One region of the Paenibacillus lutimineralis genome, then DNA from elsewhere that is predicted to be linked to it. Evidence: riboswitches for the same ligand, from Rfam matches in the RefSeq annotation. Region 1 holds a riboswitch; each other region holds the start of a gene.
What was found. Region 1 has a riboswitch for thiamine pyrophosphate ahead of EI981_RS23540 (ECF transporter S component). Riboswitches for the same ligand answer to the same signal wherever they lie in the genome.

Region 2: linked by a shared signal. The riboswitch ahead of tenA (thiaminase II) and the one ahead of EI981_RS23540 (ECF transporter S component) in region 1 are both predicted to bind thiamine pyrophosphate.
Region 3: linked by a shared signal. The riboswitch ahead of EI981_RS03040 (ABC transporter substrate-binding protein) and the one ahead of EI981_RS23540 (ECF transporter S component) in region 1 are both predicted to bind thiamine pyrophosphate.

The regions. Positions count from the first base shown of each region.
Region 1 covers NZ_CP034346.1:5,320,679-5,331,432, reverse strand. Annotated here, with positions in the region: gene EI981_RS23570 (DEAD/DEAH box helicase) at 1-317, shown strand, start outside; gene EI981_RS23565 (ABC transporter ATP-binding protein) at 347-1,093, shown strand; gene EI981_RS23560 (ABC transporter permease) at 1,097-2,311, shown strand; gene EI981_RS29815 (sporulation protein YjcZ) at 2,401-2,514, opposite strand; gene EI981_RS23555 (aminotransferase class I/II-fold pyridoxal phosphate-dependent enzyme) at 2,623-3,912, opposite strand; gene EI981_RS23550 (helix-turn-helix domain-containing protein) at 4,106-4,891, shown strand; gene asd (archaetidylserine decarboxylase) at 4,962-5,759, opposite strand; TPP riboswitch at 5,913-6,024, shown strand; gene EI981_RS23540 (ECF transporter S component) at 6,152-6,757, shown strand; gene EI981_RS23535 (ABC transporter ATP-binding protein) at 6,760-8,355, shown strand; gene EI981_RS23530 (energy-coupling factor transporter transmembrane component T family protein) at 8,348-9,148, shown strand; gene EI981_RS23525 (YheC/YheD family endospore coat-associated protein) at 9,291-10,376, opposite strand; gene EI981_RS23520 (glycosyltransferase family 4 protein) at 10,624-10,754, shown strand, end outside.
Region 2 covers NZ_CP034346.1:1,233,503-1,244,256, forward strand. Annotated here, with positions in the region: gene EI981_RS05220 (carbohydrate ABC transporter permease) at 1-402, shown strand, start outside; gene EI981_RS05225 (carbohydrate ABC transporter permease) at 399-1,241, shown strand; gene EI981_RS05230 (sensor histidine kinase) at 1,347-3,074, shown strand; gene EI981_RS05235 (response regulator transcription factor) at 3,281-4,900, shown strand; gene EI981_RS05240 (Gfo/Idh/MocA family protein) at 4,947-6,026, shown strand; gene EI981_RS05245 (hypothetical protein) at 6,487-6,744, shown strand; gene EI981_RS05250 (adenine deaminase) at 6,915-8,741, shown strand; TPP riboswitch at 8,816-8,920, shown strand; gene tenA (thiaminase II) at 9,159-9,860, shown strand; gene thiM (hydroxyethylthiazole kinase) at 10,031-10,754, shown strand, end outside.
Region 3 covers NZ_CP034346.1:706,343-717,096, forward strand. Annotated here, with positions in the region: gene EI981_RS03015 (HD-GYP domain-containing protein) at 1-336, shown strand, start outside; gene EI981_RS03020 (hypothetical protein) at 377-727, shown strand; gene EI981_RS03025 (ABC transporter ATP-binding protein) at 756-1,571, opposite strand; gene EI981_RS03030 (ABC transporter permease) at 1,587-2,357, opposite strand; gene EI981_RS03035 (thiamine-binding protein) at 2,354-2,647, opposite strand; gene EI981_RS03040 (ABC transporter substrate-binding protein) at 2,716-3,750, opposite strand; TPP riboswitch at 4,243-4,354, opposite strand; gene EI981_RS03045 (CcdC family protein) at 4,537-5,046, opposite strand; gene EI981_RS03050 (lactonase family protein) at 5,255-6,310, shown strand; gene EI981_RS03055 (sulfate ABC transporter substrate-binding protein) at 6,844-7,911, shown strand; gene cysT (sulfate ABC transporter permease subunit CysT) at 8,030-8,872, shown strand; gene cysW (sulfate ABC transporter permease subunit CysW) at 8,921-9,781, shown strand; gene EI981_RS03070 (YezD family protein) at 9,880-10,101, shown strand; gene EI981_RS03075 (hypothetical protein) at 10,160-10,754, opposite strand, start outside.

The sequences.
Region 1 (10,754 bases):
CGCGTGAATTGGGTATCGAGATAACGCCACGCAATTTATATAAGGGACAGATTGTTGAAGGTGACGCGCTTCCTGAAGCTAGGAGCAGTGCGTCTACTGGTAGACAAACAACCAAAGGAAAAGAGCGGAGTATTGACTCAGCTCGTATCTCGGAGTCTGGCCAGCCGAGACGTCCAGCCAAGGCCAAGGAGACCAGCAAGGCCGGGAACCGGCCGAGCAAGTCGGCACCGGCTCCTGCCCGTAAGAAAGCCCGCGACCAGGATCGGAAGAATAAAGGGGCGCCGAAATGGCTTAAGGATAAGCAAAATAATCATTAATCCATGAATGTTAAAGGGGGGATTCATCGATGAGTGAGACACCCGTATTGCAGGTGGAGGAACTAAGTGGCGGTTATAGTATAGGACGTCCTGTATTACATGATGTTCAGTTCACCGTGAACAAGGGTGAAATGGTCGGATTAATCGGTCTGAACGGTGCAGGCAAGAGTACGACGATGAAGCATATTCTTGGCCTTATGTCGCCTCACCGTGGCGGGATCACAGTCCAAGGCAAGACCAGGGGGGAGAATCCGGAGGCGTATCAATCCTCACTCGCTTTTGTACCGGAATCTCCGCTACTGTACGAGGAATTGACGGTGCGTGAGCATCTGGAATTCGCGGCGAGAGCATATAATGTAGCGAAGGAAGACTATGAAGAGAGGGCAGCGAGGCTGCTGAAGCTCTTCAATATGGAGGAGAAGGCTGATAGCCTGTCCATGCATTTGTCCAAAGGGATGAAGCAGAAGGTCATGATTATGTGTGCCTTCGTAGCCAGACCGCCGCTTTATATCATTGATGAGCCGTTTCTGGGTCTGGACCCGCTGGGCATTCGCTCTTTACTGGACTTCATGATTGAGATGCGGGCTCAGGGCTCGTCGATTCTACTTAGCTCTCACATCTTGTCCACGATTGAGAACTATTGCGATCGTTTCATTGTGCTACACCGGGGGGAGGTCATCGCTCAGGGGACGCTTGCCGAGATTGCAGAGCAGGCCAAGCTGCCGGGGGCTGCGCTGGAAGACATTTTCTATTCTTTAGTTAAAGGCGGAGATTAGAAGATGGAACTTCAGGAGCTGCGTCGAAAGCGCAAATCTTCGTTTTGGAGCAAAGTGCTCCCGTTTGTGCCATATGTCATTCAGAGCGGCGTTGCCGTTCTGTTCTTATTGCTGTTGATCGCCTTCGCAGCCTGGTACACTAATTTTCTGCAAAATATCCCGCCAGGACTGCCGGTCCTGTGGATTATGCTGCTCTTACTTGGTCCGATGACGGTTTATTCCAGTTTTCGTACCTATATGCAGCCCGCTGATATTATCTTTCTGCTACCGAGGGAAGCCGACATGAAGCAATATTTGTCGCCGGCCCACCGCAGCGGAGTTATCTACAAGCTGATCGGCCTATTTCTCATCTTAGTGCTTGTCTGGCCGTTGTACATCCGCAGCGGAGTGGATACCAAACCACTCTGGATGGTCTTGCACGTCCTGCTTCTACTTAAGGTACTCAGTGCCTATGGCTCTTGGCAGGAGCTTAGAATTACAACAGCCCGGGCCAGAATGGGCTATCGCCTGCTTCGTTGGTGCGTCATTCTGCTTATGCTGGCCGCCTGGTTATGGCAGCCCGCCTGGAAAAGCCTAATCTTTATGCTGCTAGTCGGCGTCAATTATGTATTGGCTCTGCGCTTCCCGATGAAGCATGCGGTGGCATGGGACAATCTAATCGAGGCGGAGAAGATAGGGGCGTCCAAAGTCATGATGTGGCTGGGCTGGTTTGTTGAGGTTCCGGCTGACGGACAGAAGGTGATTCGCAGACGCTGGCTGTCAGGTATAGGCAACAGAATGCCTTGGCAGCGTTCTACCGCGTACCGCTTCTTGATTACGAAGACGTTCATACGTAGTGAATTGTTAGGGATTGTAGCGAGATTGACATTGTTGGGGATGGCACTCACCGGCTGGAACGGTGCAAGCTGGCTCGGGATCGGGCTGTATCTGTTCTTTACATTTCTGATCGCTACCCAGCTTACTTCACTGCACCAAATGCATGCTGATTCCCCGGCTACGGCCTTCTATCCGCTTCCAAGTGGAGCCCATAAGACAGAGGCAATTCGCCTTGCATCGCGCTTGCTCCTGGTACTGACAGTTCTGATGTGGATTCCTCTAGCGGTAGCATCGTGGATGGACAATTTAATGTGGGTTCTGCTGAGTCTTGTGATCGCTGTACTTATGGTATTTGGATTAAGATCTACCTGGGTCAAGAAATGGAAAGACGAAGATGAATAAATAGAGGAAGTCTAAAACAAACACAATAATAACAACAGGCCAGCGGCGATATGCCGGCTGGCCTTTGAATTGCTTGAAGGTATGGTCGGTTAGATAAATGTACGGCTAACAATGACAAGCAGGATAAAGAGCACGAGAATAACTCCAGTACTGGTCCACAGACCACCGCATCCGCCTCTTCCTTCTTCGATAACTCCGCCCATGTACAATTCCCCTTTCTGATTAAGAAGATAATTTATACAATGTATGGTATGACTATAGCCTGGAATGTGCTTGGGCGAATGTATCGGTGGTCTCCCGGAAAAGTGGATTTAAGCCTGTAGGTCCGTAACCCCTTGGTAGATCAGATTGAACAAATCCTCGAGATTCTCTTCGCCAATGCAGGAGAAGGCGATGCGCAGATCGGTATCGCCAAGGGCGATCGTACCGACACCATACTCGCGAATCAGATGCTGACGCAGTGCTTCGGCGTTTACTGTCTTTAGCTTGAGACACATAAAGTATCCGGAATTGAAAGGATAGTAATCCCACACATCCCCGTAGTTTCCACTATCGAGCAGCGTTTTCACTTTATTGGCGCGTCTCTTCATGATCTGGAATTTCTCTTCCTTCTGCGCGTGGAAATCAGGAGATTTGAGCGCTTGAAGAATGAAGGTTTGCGAAGGATGCGAACCGCTGGAGATCGTGGCGCGAATAATGCCTGTTGTCTTCTGCTCTAATGCTGCAAGGACATCAGCATTATCGTTCGCAAAGGTAATAAAGCCAACTCTGAAGCCCCATACATACTCTTCTTTCGTGGCTCCGTCCACCTTGATCGGAAGAATTCGTGGATGAAGACCAGCTAGCTTGCCGAACAGAGATTCTGTCATCGATTCTTCGAAGAACAAGCCGAAATAGGCGTCGTCCGTAACGGCAACGACATTGATACCGGCTTCGGCAGCTTCATGGATCGCAGACACGATCTCTTGGCCTTCCTTAGCTCCCGGTGTGTAGCCTGTCGGGTTGTTCGGGAAATTGAGGATAACGATCGCTTTGCCCTTGTCTCGTTGCGCTAGCAGAGCCTCGCGAAGGCCAGCGCTGTTGAACTTCATATCTTCGGTGAAGAGAGGATAGTTGATAATATGAGCATGGCGACGGATGCCGAAGGTCAGCTCATAATTCTCCCAATTTTTATCCGGGTAAATGACGGCATCGCCTTCATCCGCGAACAGATCGGCAACTACGCTCAGGCCATGCGTAAGCGCATTAGTAACCACCGGGCTACCGAAGCTCTTACCGCCAATTGCAGGATTCTCCTCGATCATCTTCTCACGCCATAATTTACGCAATTCCGGTTTGCCTGCAGGCGGTGCATAAGGGTATAAATCCTGCGGTTTATAGGCGGACAAGGTGTCTTGAATTGCGGCAAGATGCATAGGGATGCCATTCTCGGTTGCGATGCCGATCGTTGCATTATACTTCTTAGCCCCTGCGGATGCTTCAGCCGATTGGCTCAGGATCCCTTCTTTCGGGAAGTAAATCTCCTTACCCAGCTGAGATAACATGTCATAAACATAGCCTTGCTGCAAGGTCTGGTTCAACTGCTCTGCAAGTGGATTCAGGCTCATTCTCGTTCCATCCTTCCAATCGTTTATTTTTCCGTTTTAGACTGCCTTACATTATAACATTTACAACATAAGCCGTCACGATGATTTCCTTCTATTCCTCGGGGAAATAGGACAGTTTGAAGATGTTCAACAGGTAACAAAATGAGTATAATACTGACAAGAAAAATTTTTTGGGGGAGGGAAGGACATGCTTCACATTTCACCATCATCTTTTATTCTGAAGCCGGCATTTGCCAAAATTGTATGCGAACCTAACTGGAAGTGGCGCAAGCGAGATAAAGCGCTGGAGAACTATGATTTATTCTATGTGTGGAGCGGGGAAGGAAACGTCGTCCTGAACAACCAGTCTTTTCAAGTGAGTAAAGGAAGCTGCTTCTTGTTTCGCAAAGGTGATCATCCGACAGCAACGCATAATCCACAACGCCCGCTAGTGCTTACATATATTCATTTTGACATTGATGAACCTGTAATGGAGGTTCCCAAATCTTATCGGGTACTGGATAATACCCTAGATTTTGAATATATGCTGTCTCGCTATGTACGCTTGTTCCTGGTGCATGCATATGGAGCGGAGGAGGAGGCTCGCCTGATCCTGAAGCAACTCCTCATCTACTTGCTGCGCGAGGATCGTGAGGTACCCCGGGAGAAGAAAATGAGCAATCAACTGGTCGAGGTTATCCGTGAGGTGGCTAATTATGTTCTACAGCATCCCGGATTGCCGCATAAAGTCGAGGATTTGGCCGCCCGGGCCGGATTGTCAGCGCGCTACTTTTCGATCAAATTTAAAGAGATTATAGGCATGTCCGTGCAGACCTATATCATTAAATGCAGGATTGATCGCGCTCAGCATCTGCTCTTGCATGCAGGCATGAATGTAACCGAAGTGGCCGATGCTTTGGGGTATAGGGACATATTTTTCTTCAGCCGACAATTCAAACAGTATACGGGGAAGAGTCCTTCTGAAATAAGATGATCCATACGGGATTGAAAATAAAGTTAATAAGAAAAAACCTGAGTACTCAGGTTTTTTCTTGTCTATATGATTACTTACCCGACTCAGAATTGTGAAAATGCCCGAGCAGGGTCCCGACTTTGACTTTACTTCCCACGTCCAGGCCGGACAACGGATGGAAGTTCTTCTGCATCAGGAGAACCACCGTGGAGCCGAATTCGAAATAGGCCAGCTCATCGCCGCGCTCCCACTCTTTGGTGTCGTTATCGACATATTTGATGCTGCTGACATTCATGGCCCCGACTTTTACGACGGCGGTCTCTCCGTATTCATGGGAAATATATGTGATGAGCCGCTCGTTGCGGCTAAGTACAGAACGCATATTGGTCATGCCGAAGTCATTCACGGGATATACTCTTCCCGGTATGTGCTCACTTTCCAGCTTGCGTCCGCTGACAGGCACATGAATGCGATGGTAGTCGGTTGGGCTGAGATAGAGCACATAAGCATAGCCATTGCGGTAAGCCTCGCTCCTCGGTGAATGGTTAAGCAGTTCATCAATGGAATAGTCCTGTCCTTTTACATTCAGAATCGTACTGGATTGGATCTTCCCCATGGCAGTAATAAGCGCATCCACTGGGCTTACGACACCGCCTGGCTCCTGGCAAATCGGGCGCATCCCTTGCTTGAGCCTGCGCGTAAAGAATTCATTCAAAGTGCGGTACTCTTTGATTTCTTTCTCCGCTTCATCCAGGGTAATTCCATAAGCTTTAGCAAAGCGTGGAATGACGAACCTGCTCCATTTGGAATGGGAAAAGCGGCCAGTCAGCCGGCAAATCGATTTTCGCGAGGATAGCTCTGTCATCCATATCATCCATTTGGTAGCCAATTGTTATTTCCTCCCATAGGTGAAGGGCAGTTGGAACTGCCGCAATCTACTTTCGTTATCTTGACATAGAATAAGAGTGAAAGCAATAAATATAAAAATATTGTAATTGATGCTTGCGAACTTGGAAACATGTGGTGTATTGTAATGTTAATTGCATAGGGATACGGGGGCTTGAGTGAATCAGGCTGAGATGGCAGCATACTCCGCTGCAGACCGTTAATCTGATCTGGATAATGCCAGCGTAGAGAATCTATCGTCCTGTTCATGCTTATTTTGTGGACTCATCATGTCTGCATACTGGGACTATACAACCGACTGAGCTTATTCAGCCGGTTTTTTGTTGTTCTCTAGACGGAATATCCCCGCAATAAATTTATTAAGGAGTGATAGTAATGGTAGAGGTCAACTTGCAAAAGGGAAAAAGAGGACTGAAGCTTAGCGATCTTCTGGTGACGGTGCTAATCTCGGTTGTAATCGGAGTAGTGTATCATTTGTGGAGCTCGGTGTACGGACTCCTATCTCCGCTGTTCTTTCAGGCTGATGAACTGGTGTACGGCATGTGGTTCATCGCCTCGACACTTGTATTTCTATTGATTCGCAAGCCGGGTGTGGCGCTGATTGCCGAAGTTGCAGCCGCGCACGTAGAGGTTCTATTCGGCAGCGCTTGGGGAATTCAGCTGCTTGTCTATAGTCTGCTTCAGGGTCTTGCCGCAGAGCTCATATTTGCTGCATTCCGCTATCGTAATTTCTCCGCGCCGGTTGCGGGTCTCGCAGGTCTTGCCGCATCCATTGGCTCGCTGATTCCAGACATTTTCTATGGATATGTCGGAGATTATGCGCCGTGGATGTTCATTGCCAAATATTCAATGCGTGCCGTCAGCTCGGTTGTAATCGCTGGGTTCCTGGCCTACAGCTTGGCCAAAGCAGTCGAGCGAACAGGGGTAACCAATCTGCTTCGTCCTGTCGAATCCAAAGATCTGGCGGCGTTGGATGATTAATGATGAACACATCTTATGTAAATGTGATTGCAGAGTCTGATATTAAGGATGCTGAGCAAGCGGCTGTGGTACCCGATATCATTTTGGGGGTGCAAGACCTTCGGCTGAAGTTCCCAGGGGAAGCTGCATTCGTATTCAAGGACTTGTCCCTCTCAGTAAGGCGCGGTGAGAAGGTGCTATTGCTCGGACCCAGCGGCTGCGGCAAGTCTACTTTGCTCCAGGTGCTGAGCGGGATCATGCCTGAGATGGTCGAGGTACCGCTGCGGTTCAAGGAGAGAATGGTTCCTGAATCAAGAGGCGTATTGTTTCAGGACCCTGATACGCAGTTTTGTATGCCTTACATAGATGAAGAACTGGCCTTCGTGCTGGAGAATCTATGTATTCCCAGGGAAGAGATGGAGACACGGATGAGGCAGGCTCTGGATCAGGTAGGCTTGTTCTTTGAGAATCTACATGTTCCGATTAATTCACTGTCGCAGGGAATGAAGCAGCGACTGGCGCTTGCTTCGGTGCTTCTTGCCGATCCTGAGGTTCTGTTCCTGGATGAGCCTTCCGCATTGCTTGATCCCGAAGGACGCAAGCAGATCTGGGAGGCCATTCATTCTATCGCTGAAGGGCGAACTCTAGTCATTGTTGAGCATCGGATTGAAGAAATGATTGGGCTTGTGGACAATGTAGTATTGTTCAACCCGGACGGACAAATTCTCGGGCAGGCTCCTCCGATGAAGCTGTTTGCCTCCTTCCATGAACAATTGGAGCAATTTGGCATCTGGTACCCTGGGGTATGGGAAGTCTTCTTCATGTCCCGGGACGGGGAGAAACTTCTGAGTCTCCCTATGGATGCCCCACGTTCCTCCTTGGCGGATCCACTGATTGAGTTGAAGCAATTTTACGGCTACAGACAGCGGAGGCCCGTGATTGAAGTGGAGCAAGCCGAGATATATCCTGGAGACTTCATCGTAATTACAGGGCCAAATGGTGCAGGGAAGAGTTCATTATTGCTCAGCTTGATGGGGCTTCTGCCTACAGATGGAACCTACAGGCTGCAGGGGATTGATATGAGCGGAGACAAGGCTAAGAGAAGACGGACCGAGAAGGCTGCTCGGAAGATTGGCTTTGTATTTCAGAATCCAGAGATGCAGTTCGTGGCTGATCAAGTGAGCGAGGAAATTGCCTTCTCCTTATATGAAGAGGGGGATGACAAAGATAACATTTCATCCCTAGTGAGGCAGGCGATAGGGCAGTTCGGATTAGAGGGAATGGAACACCGTCATCCCTATCAGCTCTCGCTAGGTCAGAAGCGGCGCCTAAGTGTGGCTGGAGCGACAGTGCTGAATAAGCCGGTGCTGCTACTGGATGAGCCGACTTTTGGTCAGGATGCTGTGAGCACCTTCGCGATTCTAAGCTTGTGCGAGGAACTTCGCAGGCAGGGAATTGCAATTGTGATGATCACGCATGAGGAGAGGCTGGTCGACACGATAGCAACCCTGGAATGGAGAGTAGTGAATGGGCGACTTGTGGAGAGAAGACTGACCAAACGGGGAGAGACAATGGCTAAGCGAAATGGAGCGATAGGGGCGTGGATGGGGCATGAATGATTTATTAATTCCGCATCGTGTTAATCCATTTCATCGCGCGAATCCAGTTGCTAAGCTGATTTGTATGATTGCGCTATTTATGCTGACGCTCTTCACCCACCGGCTTGATTTTATTTTTTACCAGATGACTTGCTTTCTGCTATTGCTAGTGTTCTTTAGTGGACATAGACTCTGGAAAATATCACTTATTATGACGCCGTTCCTAATCGTCTTCCTAGCCTCCTCTTCAACAATGATTCTGTTTGGCAAGGGAGATACGATCTGGTGGGCATGGGGACTGATCCAAATTTCGCAGGAGAGCTTCTATCGCGGCATACACATCGGGTTCAAGGCTGTAACGTTTGCTTCGGAAGGCCTGTTGTTTGTGCTGACAACTCCGTCGGTCACTCTGTTCTATGCCTTGATGCAGAAGGCAAAGCTGCCACCTAAATTTGCTTATAGCTTCATGGCTTCGATCAGGCTGCTGCCCATGGTGTGGGAGGAGCTGCAAATTCGCCGTAACGCCTTAAAAATCCGTGGAGCCCGCTCCTTACGAGGAGGGATGAAATGGATCGGTGGCCTTAAGCTGTATATCGTTCCGCTGCTTGTCCAAGGAATTAGGAGGGCCCACCGGGTTGCGGTGGCGATGGAGACGAAGGCTTTTGATGGGAAAGGAAGAAGAAGCTATTATTACCCCTCAGAGTACTCGAGGAATGATTGTTGGGTTGTGCTCTTACTATGTGCCGCCGTTGGAGCTGCGCTACTAATGTCAGTTTTGCTGCCGCCTTTCGGGGTAGCTGATGTAAGATACTAGTTATGAATAGATGCACGTTAATGCAGAAAGGAGCTGTCCCTAGTGGTTTAGGGATAGCTCCTTATTAATGTTCGAATTAGCAGATAGTAAACGTTGTGTCTAATCAGATTTAGGTAGTTACTTTTATTCTTTCGCTTTCTGTCTATTTCTGATGATTCAGTAAATACCTTGCGTAGGCCATTGGAGCCTGATAAGTGTCCTTCCAGATATTTGTCATTGCCGCTTTGCGAAATCCGTAGCGTTGATCCCGTCCGTTGCATTCTATAAAGTAAGGGCGTCCGTTATCCGTAAGTCCGATGTCCAGCCCTAGGTCGGCTAACTGCGGAAGATTTGCGGATAACTCTGAAGCGATTGATAAGGACAGAGATTTAACATGAGCCAAGACGCTAGCGACGATCGGGGCAGGCAGCAGGTTGCCCAACAGCACAGGAGCTGGGTATGCCGTCCCTCCCTTGGCAATGTTGGAGATGAAGCTATTGGAGGGGGCAACCTTAGCGAACAAACCGGTAACATTCCAGGTACCGTTAATCCCTTTCTGCACAGTGACACGAAGATCGAGCGGCCTGTTATTGTATTCCAGCAAGGGAATACGTTCCTGTATGAAATAAGGTGTACGGGCAAGTAATTTTCCGAGCCACTGCGGTGGCTCTCCCGGATATAGACGCGCTCTGATCCAGCTTTTTTGGCGTAAGGAATAATGAATGATCTCCCAGCCTTTGGTTCCTTTTCGCAAACGTATGATTCCGTGACCCACCGATCCGCGTACTGGCTTGAGAATGAGGTCGGAGTATAGCTCCATCATTTGCTGCAGTCCGGAAGATGTTGCTGGAACAGAGACCGGTAAGTAACTGCGAAGATACTTATTGTCCCACAGCAATTTGTGGATGAGATCCTTACGATATCGATTGTTGGCGTTAAACACGGTTGTTCCTTGTGATATGAGCTGGAGGACATTCCTGTGAGCGGCCGGATCTGAGTAGAGAGCCCGGTTATGAATCACTTTGGGGATAGGAATGATAGATTTGGTATATTCCCGTCCGTTGTAGATATAGGCGATGCACTTCCCCTGTTTCAGATCGATATTACCCAAGCGGAGGAAACAGGGAATGAGATCGAATTCCTTAGCAACTTCCTCGTAATTATTTATCGATTCCTGACCGGTACGTCTTGTGGGAATACCACGAAACATGCTGGAATTAAGCAGGATTCCGACGTGGTCTGGTCCCATAGTGTTCCTCCTTCCTACTTGAGGCTTCTTTAACACTCTATGTTGGCCTGACCCGAAAGCGTGGACGACTGTTCTGCGGCAACAGCCTGTTTTATTGTTGTTAACTGTATGCACATTTTACAGAGTAAGGTCGTATATTTATCTAATATAATGAGTGATCAAAAAGGCTAATTTTTAGCACTGAGAAGTGGGGGAGTAAAATTAGCTATTGAAATACCTTTGAAGAGATTTATGCGGAGGTTTGGAGATGAACAGTAGCGTCATGACAGAACGGGGATCTAAGTCTGTATTGGAACGCCATAAGGTAGCGGTGATTACTCCCGGCTCCTTCATTATTCCATCAGGCAGGAGCAGCTCGGTTGAGAGAGTGATTGAGAA
Region 2 (10,754 bases), 2.4 Mb from region 1:
TTTGGCTCGACGATGGTTATTTTCCTGGCGGGGTTGAAGCAGATTCCATCCGACCTGTATGAGGCGTCCGGAGTGGATGGCGCGAACAAGTTCGTACAATTCTTCAAGATTACCTTGCCGATGCTCTCGCCTATCGTGTATTTCAACCTGATTATGGCAGTCATCAACTCATTCCAAATGTTCACCTCCGCGTTCGTCATTACGAACGGAGGACCGATGAACTCGACATATGTCTATGCTCTCTACTTATATGAACGTGCATTTAGTCGTTATCAATTAGGCTACTCTTCTGCTCTGGCCTGGATCATGCTCATTATGATCGTCGCGGCTACACTTATTATCGCAGGTACCTCGAAATACTGGGTATTCTATGAAGAAACAGGAGGGAAGAAGAGAAAATGACAAAACAATGGAAAGCAACCTTCCGTCATATTTTCATGATCCTGTTCAGCTTATTGATGGTATATCCAGTCCTTTGGTGGATTGGGGCGGCATTGAAAGACAACACAGAGATGAGCTCGCCCAATATATTTCCATCCGTGCCTCAATGGAGCAACTTCACAAAAGGCTGGAATTCGGTGCCGGGACATTCCTTTACTGATTTCTATCTCAATACCTTCGGGCTTGAAATTGCCGTGTTGATCGTTACGTTACTATCTTGTACGCTTGTGGCATTCGGATTCGGCAGATTGGATTTTCCACTTAAAAATTTCTGGTTCTCTCTGCTAATGCTGACGATTATGATGCCTGGACAAGTACTGATTATCCCGCAATACGCTTTGTTTCATAAATTGGGCTGGGTGAATACGTACCTTCCGTTCATCGTACCCCACCTTCTTGCAACAGGTGCTGGCGGAACTTTCTTCGTCTTCCTGCTGATCCAGTTCGTGCGAGGGATTCCGAGAGAGCTGGATGAATCGGCCAAAATAGACGGCTGTAGCTGGTTCGGCATCTACTGGCGGATCGTTATGCCGCTGACGAAGCCAGCGATCGTAACCGTTATGATCTTCTGCTTCCTGTGGAACTGGGATGACTTCCTGGGGCACTTACTCTATATCAACTCTGTTGATAAATATACAGTAGGCCTAGCTCTGCGGATGATTAACGATTCCCAATCCGCTCAGGAATGGGGGCAATTGTTGGCCATGTCGCTCGTCTCTATCGTACCTGCTACACTCGTGTTCATGTTCCTGCAGAAACACTTTGTTGAAGGTATTGCTACGACTGGAATTAAAGGATAAAATGAAGGGCATCATCCCTATGCTTACATGCGGTAAAGCGATGAACAGTTTTGTTCGCTGCTTTACCGCTCTTTCTCATTTCGTGATTGGAGGAAGTAGACTAGCATGACTAACCCTTTTAAGAAATTCAGGATCGACCGACTCTTCTTCTATCTGTTCTCGGCTGTGATCGTGATCATCATCGCTTTGATTGCTTGGACAAGCTATAGCATCTCATCGAAGGCGCTGGTGCGGACTACCTCACACTACCAGCAGCAGTTGTTGGATGAGCTGAACAATGAGATTACGACGCGGCTCCTAACGATCGAGCAAGTCTCACTATCGACCTCCCGCGACTATGAACTGATTACTTTTCTTATGAACAAAAAGGATGAATATGATCGCTACCGAAGATATGTTGGCGTACAGAATGCACTGGCCAATTTGACCTACTCGATCCCTTTGATACAGGGGATTGATCTGTATATGGACCGCCCTTTTCAAGGTGAAACGAAGTACTACATTCAATTTCGGGATATTAACGATTTGAATAGGCAGGAATGGTCCCATGTTTTGGATAAAAATGATTTCGCCTGGAGTAGTGAGCATGAAGTGACCAGCTTTCAGGGGGACGTTCCCGTGCTTAGCTTCGCCCGGAAGATTATGTACGATGATAACTTTCTAGGGGTCCTTGTCATCCATATCAAAGCCGAGGAGATTCGATCTCTATTGTCAGGGAATACTGCCGGTTCGAACCGGATGATGACGAATTCGGCGGGCGAGCAGATTGTGAAGATCGGCCATGTACTGAATCAGAACGAGTTGTCCAAGTGGATTGATCTGAAGGATCAGCAGTCCGGTTATGTTCATATTCGCGCCAACTCGAATGTAGGCGATTCTCTGCTAGTGTATTCCAAGCTGGACAATTCCAATTGGACTCTAATCGAGATGACGTCCTGGAACCAGATTACACAGGACAGCTTCAGGTTGGCCGAGGTGATCGCGCTAATTGGTATTGCTGCCGTCCTGATCGTCTTGCTGCTGACACACTATATTAGCAGACAGTTCACGAAGCCGATCAAAGAATTGGTGGCAGCGATGAGAATGTATTCAGTAGAGGGCAATAATGTGGAGTTGTCTGCTGATTATGAGAATGAATTCGGTTATCTGTTCTCAGGTTACCGTAAGCAAAATGAACGGATTGAGGAGCTGTACCAGTCCGTGCAGCTTCGTTATGAGCAGCAGCGCAAGGCAGAGATTGAGGCGCTGCAGGCTAATATTAACCCTCATTTCCTCTATAATATGCTAGATCAGTTGAATTGGATGGCGATTGAAGCCGGACAGGATGAGCTCAGTCGGATCTTGGAACTGATGGGCCGCATGTTTCGAATCGGCTTGTCCAATGGAGACACCTTCATTACAATTGGCGACGAATTGGAGCATATCAAGAGTTATCTGGAGATCCAGCAATTGCGCTGGGGTGGAGGGTTGCAATACGCGATAGATGCACCGGTCGAGCTTCGGCCATTCTTCATTCCGAAGTTAACACTTCAGCCTTTTGTAGAGAATTCGATCGTTCATGGCTTCAATAAAAGGCTGCACGGCTATGTCCATATCAAGCTGACAGCCTATGAAGATTCGCTATTCATTATCATCGATGATGATGGCAGCGGCTTAACCCGAGCGGTTGATGAACAGCAGAAGCGCCGTACCGGAGGCTACGGCATCCGCAATGTCAGAGAACGGATCGCTGGCTATTTTGGCGAGGAATATGGAATCACTCTCCGTGATCGGGAAGTGGGCGGGACCAGAGTCGAGATTATCCTCCCACTATTAACGAAGCCGCCGGCTTAGGGTACCTCTCATACATTTCGGTTTATTTTTAAACAAATCGTGCATCTCTCTTATACCCATGGGAGATGCCGATAAGTAATATAATATTTGAAAGCGGTTTATTTACCGCTGACCTTCTTATAAATCTTTCAGTCTAGAACTGAATTATATAGCGGACTTTATACCCTGATACATGAATCTTTGTATAGCTTAAGGAGGTAAGTATCGTGCGGAAGATCGCCATTATTGATGATGAACGCCAGGTGCTGCAAGGGATGAAGCGGGTCATCCCTTGGGGGGAGCTGAATGCGGAGTGGGCCGGAGAAGCGCTGAATGGACAGGACGGACTAGAGATGATCCGGGAGACACAGCCGGACATCGTCATAACGGATATCTATATGCCAGTGATGAGTGGACTGGATATGATCGAGCATTTAAGAAAGGATGGGTTCGGTGGGAAAATTATCATCCTGAGCGGATACTCTGACTTTGAACATGCGAGGCAGGCTCTACGCTTCAATGTTAGCGATTATGTGTCGAAGCCGATCAGTGTTCCTACATTAAAGAGCGTCTTATATAAAGTCATTCAAGAGCTTGTTGAAGAGGAAGAGAAAGTCAATATCCAGGTGGAGCTTAAACATAAGCTGATGATCTATGAGCCTTTTATCGAGAAGGAGTGGGTAAGATCTGCCGCAGTAGGTACGCTTAACCGTTACTATCAAGATGGCGCCCATCTGCCGGAGGCTTATCAGTATTGGGCTGATTGCAGTCATGCGGCGATTGGTATCGATCTGGTTCGTGATGGTCGGGCGAATGAGTTATCCGTGTCCGATTGGAATTTGTTTCGCTTCGCCATCAGCAATATTGCCTGCGAAGTCGCGCGAAAGGTATTTCCCATTATCGAGTATACAGAGCTTCATAGTACGAGGGCCGTGTTGATTATCCATCCCAAGCGTGGCAGCTCCTGCGAGCAGTTGGAGGATGGGTTGAGGGAGCTTGGTGTCAAGCTGATCGACAATGTCAAGAGCTACTTAAGGCTAGCTATTTGTGTGGGAATCGGAAGGATACGCGGGGAGTGGACGAAGCTGCCGGAATCGACAGAGGAAGCATTTCGATCGATCGATCGCCGAGAACAGAGGATGGTCCCTTCCTACGATTTGTACAAGTATAAAGGACAGATGAGAGAAGATTCGGAGCAGGTTGCTCTGTTCCCGGTTAAGTTCTCCTTCAAGCTGGCCAATGCTATGAAGACGGTTCAGGAGGCCGAGGCGCAGCAGATCGTTGCCGAGTATATTGAAGAGCTTGGTAAGCAGGATGGGATCTCCAAAGATTATGTGCAGATGCTAGGCAGCGAATTGTGGGGCATCATGACCTATTGCTTGTATGAGGCAGGTATTTTCCTCGACGATCTATTCACGAATGACCAGATTGCCAAAGAACTGTTAACGTTATACCAGCCCGAACAGCTGGCGGAATGGCTGTCAGCAAAAATCTCACTGATATGCAACAGCCGGCAGATGAAAGGAAGCAGCAAGCATAGACAGGTTGTCGACTTCATGACCCAATATATTCATGAGCACTATGCTGAAGATTTGACGCTTGCCGATTTGTCAGACAAAGTGTACATTTCCCGGAATCATTTATCGATCATCTTCAAAAATATTACCGGCGAGACCTTCAACAACTATTTAACTCGGGTACGGATGGAGAAGGCACGTGAGCTGTTGCTGGAACGGAATTTGCTCGTCTATGAGGTAGCGGAACAGGTTGGCTATAAGAATGTTCCTTACTTCAGCACGCTATTCAAGAAGGTTACGGGAATGAACCCAACAGAACTCATTAAATAAAGAGGTAGCAGAGATAAGCAGGAGGCTTATGTCAGGAGGGGAACTATTGAAACCGGTGAAATTCAGTATTATTGGCGGAGCCGGCTTCCGCGCGCAGTATTATCTCAGAATTGCTCAGACGATGCCCGAGCGGTTCCAGGTTAGCGCCACGGTCGTCAGGAATGAGGCTAAAGCGCTGGAAATGGAAAAGAAATGGGGCGTATCAACCTATCGGACACTGGATCAGATGCTGCAAAGCGAGAGCCCGGATTTTATCGTCGTATCCGTAAGCGGCAATGAAGGTCTGAATTATCTGTGCAGACTGGCAGAGGAAGGGATTCCGGTATTGGCAGAGACACCACCTGCTCCTGATCTGGAAGGACTGGAACAGTTGCATGATAAGCTGCTTGCTACTGACATACGTATTCAGGTGGCTGAGCAATATCAGTTCCATCCGATCCAGGAAGCACGCCTAGCTTTGATCCGATCAGGGAGACTAGGCAGAATTACAGAGACAACGGTATCAATATCTCATCTGTATCATGGCGTAAGTCTTATCCGTAAAATGCTGGGGATCTCATTTGAAAATGTGAAAATTCGAGGGATGCGATTCGAATCCCAGTGGGTTGGTGGACCGACACGCGAAGGGAACCCGACAGAGGACCGAATGATGCCACTCCAGAGAGACTTGGCTTGGCTCGATTTTGGAGATCGTCTTGGAATATATGATTTTACCAAGGACCAGCACCGCTCCTGGACGCGTTCGAACCATTTGTCTGTCAGAGGGGAACGAGGCGAAATCTTCGACAGTCGCGTTCTGATTCAACAGGAATCGACGATACCGCTCCAATTGGAGCTGAAACGGATTAACAAGGGGGAACTGGAGAATCAGGAAGGCTATTTCCTGAAAGGGATTTTGTGTGGGGAGAATTGGTTGTACGAGAATCCGTATGCTCCGGCCAGATTATATGATGACGAGATCGCTATTGCCCACTGCTTACAGAAGATGGCTGATTATGTAGCCGGTGGACCCGAGTTCTACAGTGTGGCGGAGGCATCGCAGGATCATTATCTCGGCATGATGATCGAGAAGGCGATATTATCAGGTGAGGTTGTCGAGACCCAGCATCAGCGCTGGGCTAGATAGAGGATCGGATCAGTGGAGAAACGGCGGACCCAACCTAGACGAGAATCCCGATAATTGGGCGAAGTATACAGAGATAGATGCCTAATCACTAGGGGCAATAGCGGAATATGATGGTGTGTACTCTTAATCAAGGAGGGATACACGTTGGGTGAAGTAGTTGGTGGATCAGGCTGTGGACCTGGAGTTGGCGGATTATGGACTTCGACTGGAGCGATCTTAGTTCTATTTATCTTACTGGTAATTATTACAGGAAGTTTTTGTTTCTAATTCAACATTGACACGTTACTCTCTAATAAACAGGCTAAGTTATAAGCAAATATGGAAGCGCCGGAATAAGAGAAGCCTGCTAACCTTAATGAGTTTAGCGGGCTTTTTTTACATATTAATGATCTCGCATATTGATTATCTTGCTGGAAGAGGCATATAATACAAACATATGTTCCTGTAAGAGGTGAGAGTAATGTTAAATGATCTGGAACGCAAGGTGCTTCGAATTCTGTACAACTTCTCAACGCAGCGGCGCCGAATGCCAACGAAGCCTGAGTTAGAACGCACGACTGGCCGTCAATACCGAGATATTAAATCCGCTCTGGATGTGTTAGTACAGGAGAGGTATATTTTCTGGCCGGATAACCCTCGACTCGATACGATTGTGATCCTGGAAGGATGGGAACGGGATGCATTTATTCCTAAATCCAAGCCAACTATATTTGAGTAACATGGATTCTCTGGACTATCGCTAGCGGTAGCTAATGAAGGTAGAATCGGGATTAAGAATTGCAAAACCAAAATGTATTGTATATGCTTGTTTCATCTAGAAACTGTTAGCTCCAATGAGATTAAGGGCATTAGAGCAGCACAATTACTGAGTGGGAGGATTTCATAATCATGAGTACATCACAGTTGTTTGCCAGACCACAGCTTGCTGATTGTGTGCCTGACCTAGTTGCTACGGCGCGGGGAGATAAGAAGGCTACACTGGTTATTAAAAATGCGAAACTGGTCAATGTATGTTCTGGAGAGATTCAGGACGGTATATCGATCGGTGTTCAAGGCAGCCGGATTGCCTTCGTAGGGGTGGATCCCAGCCATATGATCGGTACAGATACGAAGATCATCGATGCTGCTGGGCGTTATGTCGCTCCTGGTTTGCTGGATGGTCATTGTCATATTGAGAGCAGTCAGATAACACCAACCCAATTCGCCAGAGCCGTGCTTCCAAAGGGTACGACGGGCGGATTTTTTGATGCTCATGAGATTACAAATGTATTGGGACTGCCTGGCCTGAGACTCATGCTGGACGAAGCCAGACAAACCCCGCTTGCTGCTTATATGCAGGTTGCTTCATGCGTTCCGTCTACAGGCCCGGATATGGAGACGGCGGGAGCTGAGATCGGCCCGGCAGAGGTTGCTGAAGCCTTCACTTGGGGTCCTGATATGATCGCCTTGGGCGAAGTCATGAACTTCCCGGGCGTGGTATTCGGAGACGAGAAGATGATTGGAGAGATTCAGGCTACGCTGCGTGCTGGTAGAGTAGCGGACGGACACTATACGTGGCCAGTTGATGATTGGAGAATATCTGCTTATGCGGCTAGCGGAATTACTGGCTGCCATGAGAGCGTGAACGCTGAGGATGTTATTGAGCGTGTCAGAAGAGGCATGTACGCCAAAATGAGACGCGGTTCGGCCTGGCATGATGTCGCCGAATCGATTAAGGCTCATACAGACTATGGGATTGATACACGTCGCATGATGCTCGTCACAGACGATCGCAGCCCGGAATCTCTCGTCGATGAGGGACATATGGACTTTGTAGTCCGTCATGCGATCTCGCAAGGTGTACGTCCGGTAACGGCTTTCCAGATGGCAACGATCAATACGGCAGAACGCTTTGGGGTTGCTCGGGATGTAGGCACCATTACACCGGCTTCCATCGCTGACATCATTATCCTTGATGGTAATTTGGCCGACGTGAACGTTGTTATGACGATTGCGGCTGGACAAGTTGTGGCTGAGAACGGCAAGATGACCGTAGAATTGCCTGAGTTCGAATATCCGCAGGAGGCTATTAACTCGGTGCACCTTACTCGTACGGTGATTGAACAGGACTTTGTTATCGAAGCCCCAATCCAATCCGGCGAATTGACGGCGCGAGCTATCGGTGTACGCGAGAACCACGTGGATACGACGGAAGACCTTGTGTTTGTGCGGATTGAGAACGGACAGGTTGCACTTAAGGTAGAGGATGGCATCTCCAAGTTGGCCGTCATTGAGCGTCACAAAGGAACAGGCAACAAGACGGTGGGTCTGGTATCGCGCGTTGGCTTCAACGTACCGGCTGCGATCGCAACGACCGTTGCTCATGACTGTCATAATGTGATGATCATCGGGAATTCCGATGCTCTGATGGCCAAGGCTGCGAACACCGTTGCAGAAATGCAGGGCGGTATCGCTGTTGTTACCGAAGACAAGATCGTCAAGCTGCCGCTACCTGTGGCTGGACTGATGTCGAATGCGCCGTTCGAACAGGTTGCCGAGCAATCTCGTGCGGTAAGTCAAGCGTTGTATCAGGCAGGCTGCACAATGAACTATGCGTTCATGACCTTGTCACTGCTGGCGCTGGTTGTTATTCCTGAACTGCGTATTTCCGATCTCGGTCTGTTCAAGATGACAGAGCAAGGATTTGTGAAGGTTCCTTTGTTCGTCGAGGAGTAATAAGCCAGGCATCAGGGACTGTCACTATTTGACATAAGTCTGCTGCCATAGTTAAATAATAGGTAATTGAATAGGAAATCCACTAGGGGAGTCGTGATAACGACTGAGACAAGATAAATCTTGGACCCTTTGAACCTGATCTAGTTAGCACTAGCGTAGGAAAGTGGAGTCGGACTGAATTGCTGTAGCTATATTTGTTAAAGTGACAGGCCGCTCCATATCCGGAGCGGCCTTTTTGCTGTGTAAATCCGACCGAAAATCTGCATCTGCATTTGATTATTCGTGCGAATCAAGGGGTTCCATCAGTCCTCTCAGGGGATTTCTTCATTCAAGAGGTAAGTTGAACAAATGAAAACTTAGGAATAGGGACAACAGTTCAACTTTTATAGTTTCGAAAAAAATTTGGAGGTGGAGACCATGAGTTTTACGAGAGAGCTTCGTCAGCAGGCAGATCGTATTTTTCAAGCTATTTATGACCATCCATTTGTACGTGGGATCGCGGACGGAACATTGAAGAAGGAGCAGTTGATCCATTATGTGAAGCAGGATTTTGAGTATTTGAACGCCTTTATGCGGATTTATGGCATTGCCATATCCAAGAGCCGTACGCGGGAGGAGATCGAGATGTTCAACGAGCAGATCAACTTCGTGCTTCATAGCGAAGTGCACCCGCATAACAATTTTTGCCGCGTGGCTGGAGTTACTTATGAGGAACTCCAAGGCTTTCCGCTCGCGCCCTCGGCACATCACTATATCCGTCATATGCTAACCGTTGCGCACGAAGGCAGCCTGGGTGAGATCGTGTCCGCGTTGCTGCCTTGTCCTTGGACGTATATCGAAATCGGTCAGCGTCTGCTAGAGGAAGTCAAACCAGATGAATCGCATCCGTTCTACGATTGGATCGATTTCTACGGGGGAGGAATGTCGGATCTGACCGAACGATTCTGCCGTTATGTAGATGACTGGGCTGAGCACGTGACCGAAGCCGAGCGGCTGCGAATGAGAGAGCATTTTCTGCTGAGCTGCCAACTGGAATATATGTTCTGGGATATGGCATTCCGCGAGGAAGAATGGCCGGTTGCCATGGATTTGGGAAGCGAGGCTATGGGCCGTAACTGAACGGGTACAAGAGCCGGAATTAGGAATGTATGTGAGCCGGAACTGAACGGGAACAATCTGGCCTGGCCGGATCCGCCGAAAAACGGAGGGAACTACGAACTTGTTGTGGCATCAGATCCCAGATGGGAATGATGCCGAAAAATAAAATTGGAGAATGAGGTTGATCTAGAATGAGTACACTCGAACAGGATATTGCTGCACTCTTAACTAAGGTACAGAAAGCACGGCCGCTCGTACATAATATGACGAACGTGGTCGTTACCAATTTCACCGCGAATGGTCTGCTTGCGCTTGGCGCGTCGCCAGTGATGGCTTATGCCCGGGAAGAGGTAGCGGATATGGCCAAAGTGGCGGGTGCACTGGTACTGAATATTGGCACGCTGTCGACTGAGCAGGTGGATGCAATGATCATCGCCGGGAAGTCAGCCAACCTTCATGGTGTTCCTGTATTGCTGGACCCTGTAGGTGTGGGGGCAACCCGCCTCCGTACGGAGGCAGCCGAGCGGATTCTGCGTGAGGTGAAGATTGCCCTAATTCGCGGCAATGCTTCGGAGATCGCTAATCTGGTCGGTGAAGTTTCGGACATTAAAGGAGTAGATGCGGCTGAGAGCAGTGCGGAAATAAATGCGGAAATCGCACTCCGGGCATCCCATCAATTCAATGCAGTAGTGGCCATAACTGGCAAAGAGGATGTCATAGCCGATGGGGCTCACTACCGGATCATCAGCGGCGGAGATGTGCTACTGACCCAGGTCACCGGAGCTGGCTGCTTGCTGACATCTGTGCTAGGGGCTTTCGCAGCGGTTGAGCGCGATATGATGCTCGCGGGCACGGCGGGATTGGCTTATTACGGTGCAGCTGCAGCTCGTGCTGCGGAACGGACCGCCTCGTTAG
Region 3 (10,754 bases), 1.9 Mb from region 1:
AAGCTATACCCTATCATAGGGGCCGAGATGATTGAGAGTAATCCAGGATTTGGCTCGGATATTATTCATATCGTTAAGTATCATCAGGAGAGATGGGATGGAGGCGGGTATCCAGAGGGGCTAAATGGGGAAGAGATTCCTTATGCAGCTAGGATCTGCGCAGTAATCGATACCTTTGACCTGATGATGTCAAGCCGCAAGGGTAACAGGAAATACAAGGTTGGAGATGCTAAGCGTGAGTTATTGAAACTTCGAGGTACCGAGTTTGATCCTGAGATTGTGGACGCTTTGAACAAATTGCCGGATCAGGTTCTGAATATTCTTTCACTTGACTAGGTTTATCTGAAATATTGGACTAGAAATGGAGGACACATCATTGATGCAAGCAGGCCTACAAATTCTCGAGTACCCGGATGTAAGTGACAAGGAACTGAGAGAAGCAATGATGGCAGGGATGAGAGTCATAAATCTGCAAGTGGCGTTATCTTTGGAATGTGAGCAGCCTTTACTGCGTATTTGTATGATCGATGCCAAACTTAGAGCCGTTCATCAGGTGTTCGACAGCAATCCGAAGGTACCGATGTGGTTAGGTAAGGAAGCGAGCAGCGAAGTCTACCATACATCCTGGCTTATTGCCGTAGATACAGAGCCGGAGTATATCCAGCAGTGGGTCCTTCTGATGCAGGATGTCGATCAAGTAAAGATCACCGAGTATATTTACCAATAAAAAAACCAGCCGAAAGTGACGACAGTAGTCAATTCACAGCGGCTGGTTTTTTGTGCATTTGTTCGCGCATTTGAGCGGCGATCTCGCGCTTAAGCTCCAGGAAGCGAGGATCATCAATCAATTGCTCCGAGCGAGGACGGGCAAAAGGCACTTCGATCTTATGCAGTACGGACGCCGGTCTACTGGAAAATAAATAGATCGTATCAGACAGCATGAGGGCTTCCTCAATACTATGTGTGATCATAAGCACGGTGCGCTGATTCTCTTCCCATATATCGAGCAGCCAACGCTGCATATCGCTTCGGGTCAGGGCATCGAGCGCGCTGAAAGGTTCATCCAGACAGAGCACTTCCTGCGGAGCAAGCAGTCCACGTAAGAAGGAAGCACGCTGTTGCATACCGCCTGACAGCTTGTGCGGGTAAGCCTGTTCGAATTCGCCCAATCCGGCCTTGGCCAGCCAGGCTCTTGCTTCTTCGCGTGCCGCTTTAATCGGCATACCAGCAATTTCTCTGGACAGAATGACATTGTCGAGCGTACTGCGCCAAGGGAAAAGCGCTGGCTTCTGCGGAACATAGCTGATGTGGCCACGCTCGCCCGTGATGTCTGCGCCATGCAGCAGGACCTTGCCTGCGTCTGGATTGACCAGGCCGCCGATGACGTGGAATAAAGTACTCTTCCCGCAGCCGGACGGACCGATTATGGACACGAACTTCCCGATTGGAACGGTTAATGAGACATCATTCAGCACAGGTAAACTTTGCTTTCTTTCGCGAAATGCAAGGCGGGCCGTCTGGATTTCCAGAGCGGGAGGGGTCGGCTTATGCTTATTCATTTCTGTATTCATTGCGTAAGCCCCTTTCTATTTATCATCACTGGACGGATGGTAGCGGATAAGCCATTTCTCAATGAATGAGATAAGCAGGAACATCGCCAGGCTGATCGTTACGATAATCGCAATAGCGACAAATATTTTGTCAGTACGGAAGGAGGACTTCTGCAGCATCATATAATACCCGATTCCTTTGCTCGCACCGATCCATTCTGCAATGATCGCCCCCATGACGCTGTAGGTAGCGGCAATCTTCGCTCCAGACATGATCGCGGGTAGCGCATACGGCACCTCCAGCTTGGTGAAAATATTCCACTTCGAAGCCCCGGCCATCCGCATATAGTCCAGCATGACACGGTCTGTACGGCTTAATCCGTCCATGGCCGCCACTGCGACAGGAAAGAAGCAGACCAATGTAATGACGATGATCTTAGGCAGGATGCCAAATCCGAACCAGATCATAAGCAGGGGTGCCAAGGCGATGATCGGGACATTCTGACTGAGAATGATCAGCGGGTAGAGAGCCTTTCTGAGGAAAGGGATATAATGCAGTACAAAAGCGACCAACAGCCCGACAAGAATACCGATCGAGAAACCTAGCAGCATAAGTCTAAGCGTAGCCTGTGTGTGATCCCACAACCCGGCAGCACCAGCAGCCGCTTCATGAGCGATATCGGCAGGACTCGGCAGCGTCCACTTATTGATATGAAATAGAGATGTAGCTGTCTGCCATATAATGAGGAACAAGATGACCGCCACAAGGGGCGGCCATACACTGCTCCAGATACGACGAAGCCTCATGGACGATACTTCTCCGTCAGCTTATCCATGCTGGCACCTTCCGGATTGTAGTAGATTTTAATCTGGGAGATCACATTTTTGCTACCGAATTCGATGACAGCTTCGTTCATTTCTTTGATGATGTCCAGCAGGTGGCTTAGCTCGCCCTCCATCGTTGTCTCTAGCGGGCTCACCTGATATTTCACGCCAGAAGCCTGGATGACTTCAATTGCACGGTCGACGTAAGGAATCGAATCTTCCCCGCCCGGTGTCTTCGGAATAATCTGAATACTTACTAATGCATTAGCCATATATGGACATCCTCTCTGATACAAAATTTAAGAAACAAGTGGTTTACATTTGTAGCGCGGTCAATTCGTTATTTGTTCTCCGGTAGAAAATCATTCGTAAAAGCAGCATCTGCATCTAGCGGCTTCTCAATCAGCTTCTTCTCATACATCCAATCGGAGTAATTCTGCCATACGGATTGTTTCTGTTCACCCCAACGGGCAGCATCATCCTGGTATTTCGGGCTAAGCCATTTCTGGCTGGCGATGACCAGATCTTTATCGAGATCAGGTACGGCATTCAGCAGAATATCAGCTGCTTCCTCCGGATGCTGGATCGCATATTGATATCCTTTGGAGGTGGCACGTAGGAACGCCTTAATTAATTCAGGATCGTCCTTGATCTGCTTCTCATTGGTTGAAATAACCGGAGTGTAGTAATCGAGCTTATCCGAGTAGTCCTTCACGTAGAGCATATCAAGCGGCTCGCCACGCAACTCGGCTTCGATACCAGTCCAGGCATAGAAGATCCAGGCAAAATCGATATCTCTCTTCACGGCGGTGAAGAAGTCGGCTTCGCCCATATTGATAATTTTTACCTTATTAACATCTCCGCCATCGATATCCATGATCGATTTCATGACGGCCTCTTCGACGGGTGAACCCCAGCCGCCGTAGGTCTTGCCTTCAAAGTCCTTAGGTGCCTTGATGCTCCGGTCCACAGGCGCGGCGAAGCCGGATGTATTATGCTGAATAACGGCCGCGATCGAGACGAGGGGCACGCCTTGAGTACGACCTTGTGTCACGCTCTCCTGATAGCTGATTCCGAAAGGTACTTCACCGGATGCAACCATTGCGTCCGCACCGCCAGAGCCCGGCAGCAGTATGTCTAGCTTCAGGCCCTCCTCTTCATAGAACCCTTTGGCCTGTGCAACATAGAGACCGGTATGGTTCGTATTCGGACTCCAGTCCAGCACGAATTTAACATCACGCAGCTCCTTCGTCTGTCCTCCCGTTGCTGCATTTCCGTTAGCGGCCGATGTGTTGGCATTATTCGCTTTGCCGCAGCCCGCGATGATGACAAGCAGGCAGGACAAGGCAAGCAGAACCCATTTTGATCGATGCAATGATATTCCCTCCTTCAAGATGTCTAATCCGTATTCACTTCTAGAGGTAGTTCAAAAAGTCTAATTTTGATAAGAAAACCAATCGAGGCCAATTCAAGGATGAGCGACCGCGATTCAGTGGTAGGTTTTCTTGCGAAGTAACACTGAGAGCTTATTCGACATCGAATCTTGAATTCAGCCGGGCCTAAGCAAATGCTTACGAAGTCATGTTTCCTTCGGAAACATCTCAGGTGCTCACGTACCCACTACGTACGCTCCGCTCCTCAGGCCCTAGCTTCATCCAACTGAAGCGTTTTGAAAAAACGCACATCGGAAGCATAAGCTTCGGTGCTGAAAACCGAACTTTTTGAACACGTACTTCTAGAGGAACTTACACTTCTAGTGTTCCTGATCATTTCCGAATGAAGCCGGTAGTTAATAGGTTTAAATATACAGGATGCAAAAAAAGCGCCCCGGATCGGGACGCATAGGTGCACTTGAATATGAGCATAGCTTCATACCTGCATTTCTTCCTACGCTGGCATTACCCAGATCAGGTTAAAGGGTCAGTATCTTCTCGGGATACAATCTCAGCCGGCCTATTCCAGCTCCCCTGAACTATTGAACTACGGATTACAATTGCCATTATAGTTCGCTGTTGCAGATATGTCCAGTTAGAAAAATACAATACCGCGCTTCGACATCCGAAGAGATGGAGCCATTAACCGCAGAGGTAAAGGAGTTGCCACCTCGATCTGCAGCCACTTGTTCTGGTTGCCAATCTTGTTTAAGATAAGGTTAATCACTTCACGCTTCTGGATTTATGGGGTTCGTATCAGTCTGATTCGTAATGGCGCGATACTTCTTGAGCATGTAGAGCCGCCAGCGCACGATCATACCGAAGGCGAGAATGAAGAAAAGCGAGCCAGTCTGAAGAATGGAGACATATTGCTCGATTACTTCATGCAGAGCCAGCCGAATCACGAGCAGGCCGATCAGAATGAAGGCAAATCCGCTGGATCTTTTGGCAAATACTTGTCCGCCCTTCATCTCAAAATGGGTAGTGCGAATGAGCGGATAAGAGAACAGAAGCCAGCCAGCGGCAAAAGCGATGACTCCATACAGGACAGAAATACGCATCTGCGGCTCCACGAACATGGCGAAGCCGGTAGCCATACCGAGCGGAGGAATAATAATCTTCTTGATCGTCACCGGACGATTGCTGGCCTTAAGTCTAACGATGATGACAGATACGGCCATCAGAATCATAACAGCCGTCGCAATGATCCGCATATAAAAAGGGCTAATGGCGTCCATAATAACACCCCTTCTTTAATGAATTTGGTTGATCGGTTACGATAAATAATTCAACGTTTTGAAATACCTCTTAGGCGAAATCATTATATCATAAATCCTCACCATGATAATAATCACACGTAGATGTATGCATCAACCGGACCCGGGCTATAGAAGTGGGAACGGTCAAGTTATATAGAAACAAATTATAATCGAGAGGATGTAGTTTATGACGCAATTTGGTCTGAAGGATGAAATTCCAATTTATGTAGGTACATATGCAAAACCAGAGGAGCCGGGGATCTACTTATGCGGCTTGAATTTCCAGACAGGAGCTATGCGTGTCGTAAGCCACTTCTCCGGGATATTGAATCCATCCTTTGTCATTGTGAATGGCGAAGCTTCAAGACTGTACGCAGTGAGTGAACAGGCAGAAGGCCGTCTCGTCAGCTATAGAATCAATATTGCCAGCGGAGAGTTGACGGAGCTGGACTCCGTGCCAACAGAGGGCGCAGACCCTTGTCATCTTGCTTCACTGCCTAATGGTGACGTGATCGTCTCGAACTATTCCAGTGGGACCGTGAACCGCTTTGCCTTGGGTGAGCAAGGAGAAGCAAGCCGTTTGGCGGCGAAAGTTCAGCAAGTCGGCACAGGTCCGGTGACCGATCGTCAGGAGAAGGCTCATGCTCATAGCACCGTGACAGACTTAGAGGGGAAATACGCCTTTGCATCGGATCTGGGGGCCGATCGAATCTTTATTTATAGGATGCAGGATGGCGGTATGGTTCACCACGGCGAGGTAGCGTTACCTCCTGGGGCCGGCCCAAGACATTTCGTTCTTCATCCGAATGATCAATATGCCTATGGAATTAATGAGCTGAACAATACGATTACAATCTATAGCTATAACAAGGTGGAAGGTAGATTGGACATCATCGACCATGTCGTTACGATTCCTGAGGACTTTACAGGCGAGAGCTATCCTGCGGATATTCATTTGTCTGAGGACGGCTGTTATTTATACGGCTCCAATCGCGGCCATGACAGCATTGTACGCTTTGAAGTCGACGCGGTGACAGGCAAGCTTGTCGATCCAGAATGGACATCGACCGGGGGAAGCTGGCCGCGCAACTTCGCCGTGTTGGACGACTATGTGCTGGTCGCGAATCAATTCAGCGGCAATATTGTATCTTTCAAACGCGATGCCAATAGCGGCAAGCTGACAGCGACTGGGCAGGAGCTAGCCATAAGCCAGGCAGCCTGTGTTGAGCCCGTATTAGAGTAACGGAGGTAGTTCAACAACTCCCCTTTGATCATGTGGAATAGGATATTTTGAACACGAACTAATCATGTATTCTTATAAATCGGTAATCGGGGAGTCAGAAGCTCACCCGATCTGCCGATTTTTTTGATTGAATACGCTCGAAGCCGGAACTTATGATTTTCCAGTGAAAAAAACGTTTGACAAGAAAACCCAGTACATATAAAATAACACCATAACATACTAAACAGGTAGGAATAATTAAAGATGTTCTCACCGTACGGACGGAGGAACGCTCTACTTGCCTAGGCAGACACGGGTAGCGGCTCGGTTTGACCGTTGGGAGCAGGGCGTTTCTCCGTCTTTTGTTATAGATACAGAAGTAATCAGTGGAGCTGATGAGTTCTAAATTCTATTTCGAAGAAGACCAACCCCACCTTTGGGGTAACGGTCGCACAGCTATGAGCGGCCCCGTTAGAGGTTTTCTTATACGGTCGGGAAAGGTTCCTGCTTGCTTGGTAGGCAAGATACTATGGGAGAAGATGGGGAGTGATACGATGAGTAAATGGGTTAAGCAGAGTATTCTGGTCAGTTTGGTTCTGGCTATGTCGGTGGCACTGGTCGCCTGTGGCGGAGACAAAGCGAATGACAAAGCGAGTGCGACTGCTGGTGCGGATGGAGGCAAAGGGAAGAGCGTCCAGTTACTGAACGTATCCTACGACCCTACTCGGGAACTGTACGAGAGCTACAATAAAGCTTTTGCGACCTATTGGGAGAGGGAAAAAGGGCAGAAAGTAACGATACAGCAATCACATGGGGGTTCGGGGAAGCAGGCCCGGGCAGTTATTGATGGACTAGAGGCGGACGTTGTTACACTGGCACTAGGATATGATATAGACTCCGTGCAGGAGAGCGGATTGATAAATGAAGGCTGGCAGCAGAAATATGAACATAACAGCTCGCCATATACTTCGACGATCGTCTTCCTGGTGCGGAAGGGAAATCCAAAAGGAATCAAAGATTGGGATGATCTCATTAAGGACGGGGTAGAGGTCATCACTCCGAATCCGCAAACCTCGGGTGGTGCGCGCTGGAATTATCTCGCGGCCTGGAGTTATGCCCTGCATCATAACAATAATGACGAAGCTAAGGCTCAGGAGTTTGTCAAACAGTTGTTCGAACATGTTCCGGTTCTGGACAGTGGGGCTCGCGGTGCGACTACGACGTTCGTAGAGCGCGGACTAGGCGATGTGCTTCTTGCTTGGGAGAATGAAGCCTGGCTTGCAGTTAAGGAACTGGGCCCGGATAAATTCGATATCATCTATCCGTCGGAGAGTATTCTGGCTGAGCCGCCTGTTGCGGTCGTCGATAAAATCGTCGATAAGAAGGGGACTCGCGAGGTAGCAGAAGCTTATTTGAAATATCTATACACAGAAGAAGGGCAGACGATCGCAGCAGAGAACTATTACCGCCCGACCCTGGACAGCGTGAAGGAGAAGTTCAAGGATCAATTCCCTGACATCAAGCTATACACAATTGATGAAGTGTTCGGTGGCTGGACGGTAGCGCAGCCGAAGCATTTCAATGACGGTGGAATATTCAGTCAGATCTATGTTCCGAAATAATACGACCGCAACCAGCGGAGGAGCAAACCTGTGAGAGTGGTGGATCAGACAATATAGTGCGGACTTATGCTTCATTTTCAGTAGATGATCTGATTCGCCTTATGCAGGTAGAGAAAGGATGACTTTCATGCCAAGCAGGACGGACACCAGACGCGGAGTACTACCTGGATTCGGGCTGACGATGGGGTACAGCATTTTATATTTAAGCTTGATCGTATTAATTCCGTTATCCGCGCTGTTGTTGAATTCTACGGGACTAACCTGGGAGAAGTTCTGGTCGATTGCAACCGATCCGCGAGTATTAGCCTCTTACCGAGTAAGCTTCCTGACCGCAGCGGCGGCCGGATTGGTTGATGCAGTACTAGGATTGCTGCTTGCATGGGTTCTCGTTAGATATGAATTTCCAGGAAAAAAAATATTCGACGCAATGATCGACCTCCCGTTTGCGCTGCCAACCGCAGTTGCCGGGGTGTCGTTGACCGCGCTCTATTCATCCAAAGGCTGGCTAGGCTCATTTTTCGAACCGCTAGGCATCAAGACGGCGTTCTCGCCGCTGGGCATTACACTCGCCCTGATGTTTATCGGCATTCCGTTCGTGGTACGTACCGTACAGCCCGTACTACAAGATCTGGATGCAGAGGTCGAAGAGGCCGCTGCGACACTCGGAGCGAGCCGTCTTCGGACTTTCCGCTCCGTTATTTTACCGGAGCTACTCCCTCCGCTGCTCACGGGCTTTGCCCTCGCATTCTCCCGCGGCATTGGGGAATACGGTTCTGTCGTGTTCATCTCCGGCAATATGCCGATGAAGACCGAGATTGCGCCGCTGCTCATTATGTCGAAGCTGGAGCAATTCGATTATGCTGGTGCGACGGCGGTTGCGCTAATGTTACTCTTAATCTCTTTTGCACTTCTGCTGCTGATTAATTCATTGCAGAGCCGAGTGCGCAAGACGGCGCGTTGAGTATAGCCGGGATTCATCGAATTTATAAAGCCAAGGGAGGGGCGTCGTGTGGCAGGTTCAGTACCTTTAGCGGCAGCGAGAACAAATCCAGTTAGAAATCGCAGTACGAAAGAGTCGGGCATCGTCAAATGGACCTTAGTCAGCCTCGCCGTACTTGTTATTATGTGGCTGATCGGTCTGCCATTGATTGTCGTTCTAACAGAGGCCCTGAAGAAGGGCTGGAGCGTCTATGTGCAGGCTATTTCCGATCCCGATGCATTATCGGCATTAAGATTGACACTGCTTGTTGCAGTGATTACTGTACCGCTGAATACGATATTTGGCGTCGCGGCCGCATGGGCGATTACGAAGTTCAAATTTCGGGGAAGACAGCTTCTAATCACTTTGATCGATTTGCCATTTGCCGTGTCTCCGGTGATCGGCGGCTTGATCTACGTGCTAGTCTATGGTGTACATGGCTGGTTCGGGCCTTGGCTGCAGGATCATGATGTGAAGATTATTTTTGCATTGCCAGGCATTATTCTGGCCACGCTGTTCGTTACTTTTCCGTTCGTGGCCCGTGAGTTGATTCCGCTGATGGAGGATCAGGGGCAATTGGAGGAGGAAGCAGCGGTAACATTGGGTGCCAAAGGCTTCCGTATATTTTGGAAGGTGACGTTGCCAAATATCAAATGGGGTCTGCTGTACGGAATTATACTTTGTAATGCACGGGCGATGGGGGAATTCGGCGCTGTATCGGTTGTGTCTGGGCATATTCGCGGATCAACCAATACTCTTCCGCTGCATATTGAGATTTTGTATAACGAGTATCAATTCTCAGCTTCATTTGCAGTTGCTTCCTTACTGTTGTTACTGGCGCTGATCACCTTGCTGCTTAAGAGCTGGTTCACTCGCAAGAGCAGTCATTAAGTGGGTGAACAGCATAGAGTGATCTATGTTAGAGGGAGGTTCATCTGATCAAGCTGAGAACAGATTCTAAATATTATCGGGCAAGGGGGCTTCCACGAATGACCAAACCGCTGAAGGTAGACAATGTGTGGCTGGAGCGGATCGCGGAGATGTTGAATGAGATGGAATTCGGGTCGCTGAATATCGTTGTTCACGAGGGACAGATTGTCCAACTAGAACGTACGGAACGGAAACGTTATGAGGTTGGTGGAGGGGCGGCAAAAGCATCCGGATCGTCTCGGAATGTGGTTAAACCGCTGCGTAAGTCAGAATCTCGATAGACATATGATGAAAAAAGGAATTAGGATGAGAAAAGACCGTTATAGGGCAGGATGTCCTCTAACGGTCTTTGTCGTTGTTGATGATGCTGTCCGTATTCTCGGCCAGGGATGTTGCGATATGCTCCTCAGTCATCGGCAAGGCGCTAATCGTAGGATCAGACGAGAGATTGGTCTGGTAGTGTCCAACAAAGGGACGTGCTTTGCGCGGTTTGCTCCTCGTGAATAAGAATCCGCCCAGGAATAATAGAACTTGAGCTGCCGCAATATATGGAGCGATAACGGGACTGATGAAGTGGAGTAAATACATAGCAGCAATGAAGATGGCCCATAATCGCAACAGTATTGATCCTTCTCCGGGCCGGAATCCGCCCATTAGTGCAGGGTATAGGAGCAGCAGGGCGAATAGAGCGGAACCGAAGCGTGAATAGAAATAGACCGTGTCCAAGGAGTTCGAGCCCAGGAAGCTGACATCAGCACCGGTCCAGCGCAGCAGCAATTGATACACTAATATGAACAAGGCTGCGGCGAACAGAAAAGGGAAGGCAGGCTGTAATCCAAGCCAGAAACGAATACCCCAGCCCGGCTGTTCCAGCCAGTTCAATAGCTTGTCCCGCTCTTCGAGGAAGCGTTCGCTCTCTCGTTCCAGCGTTTTG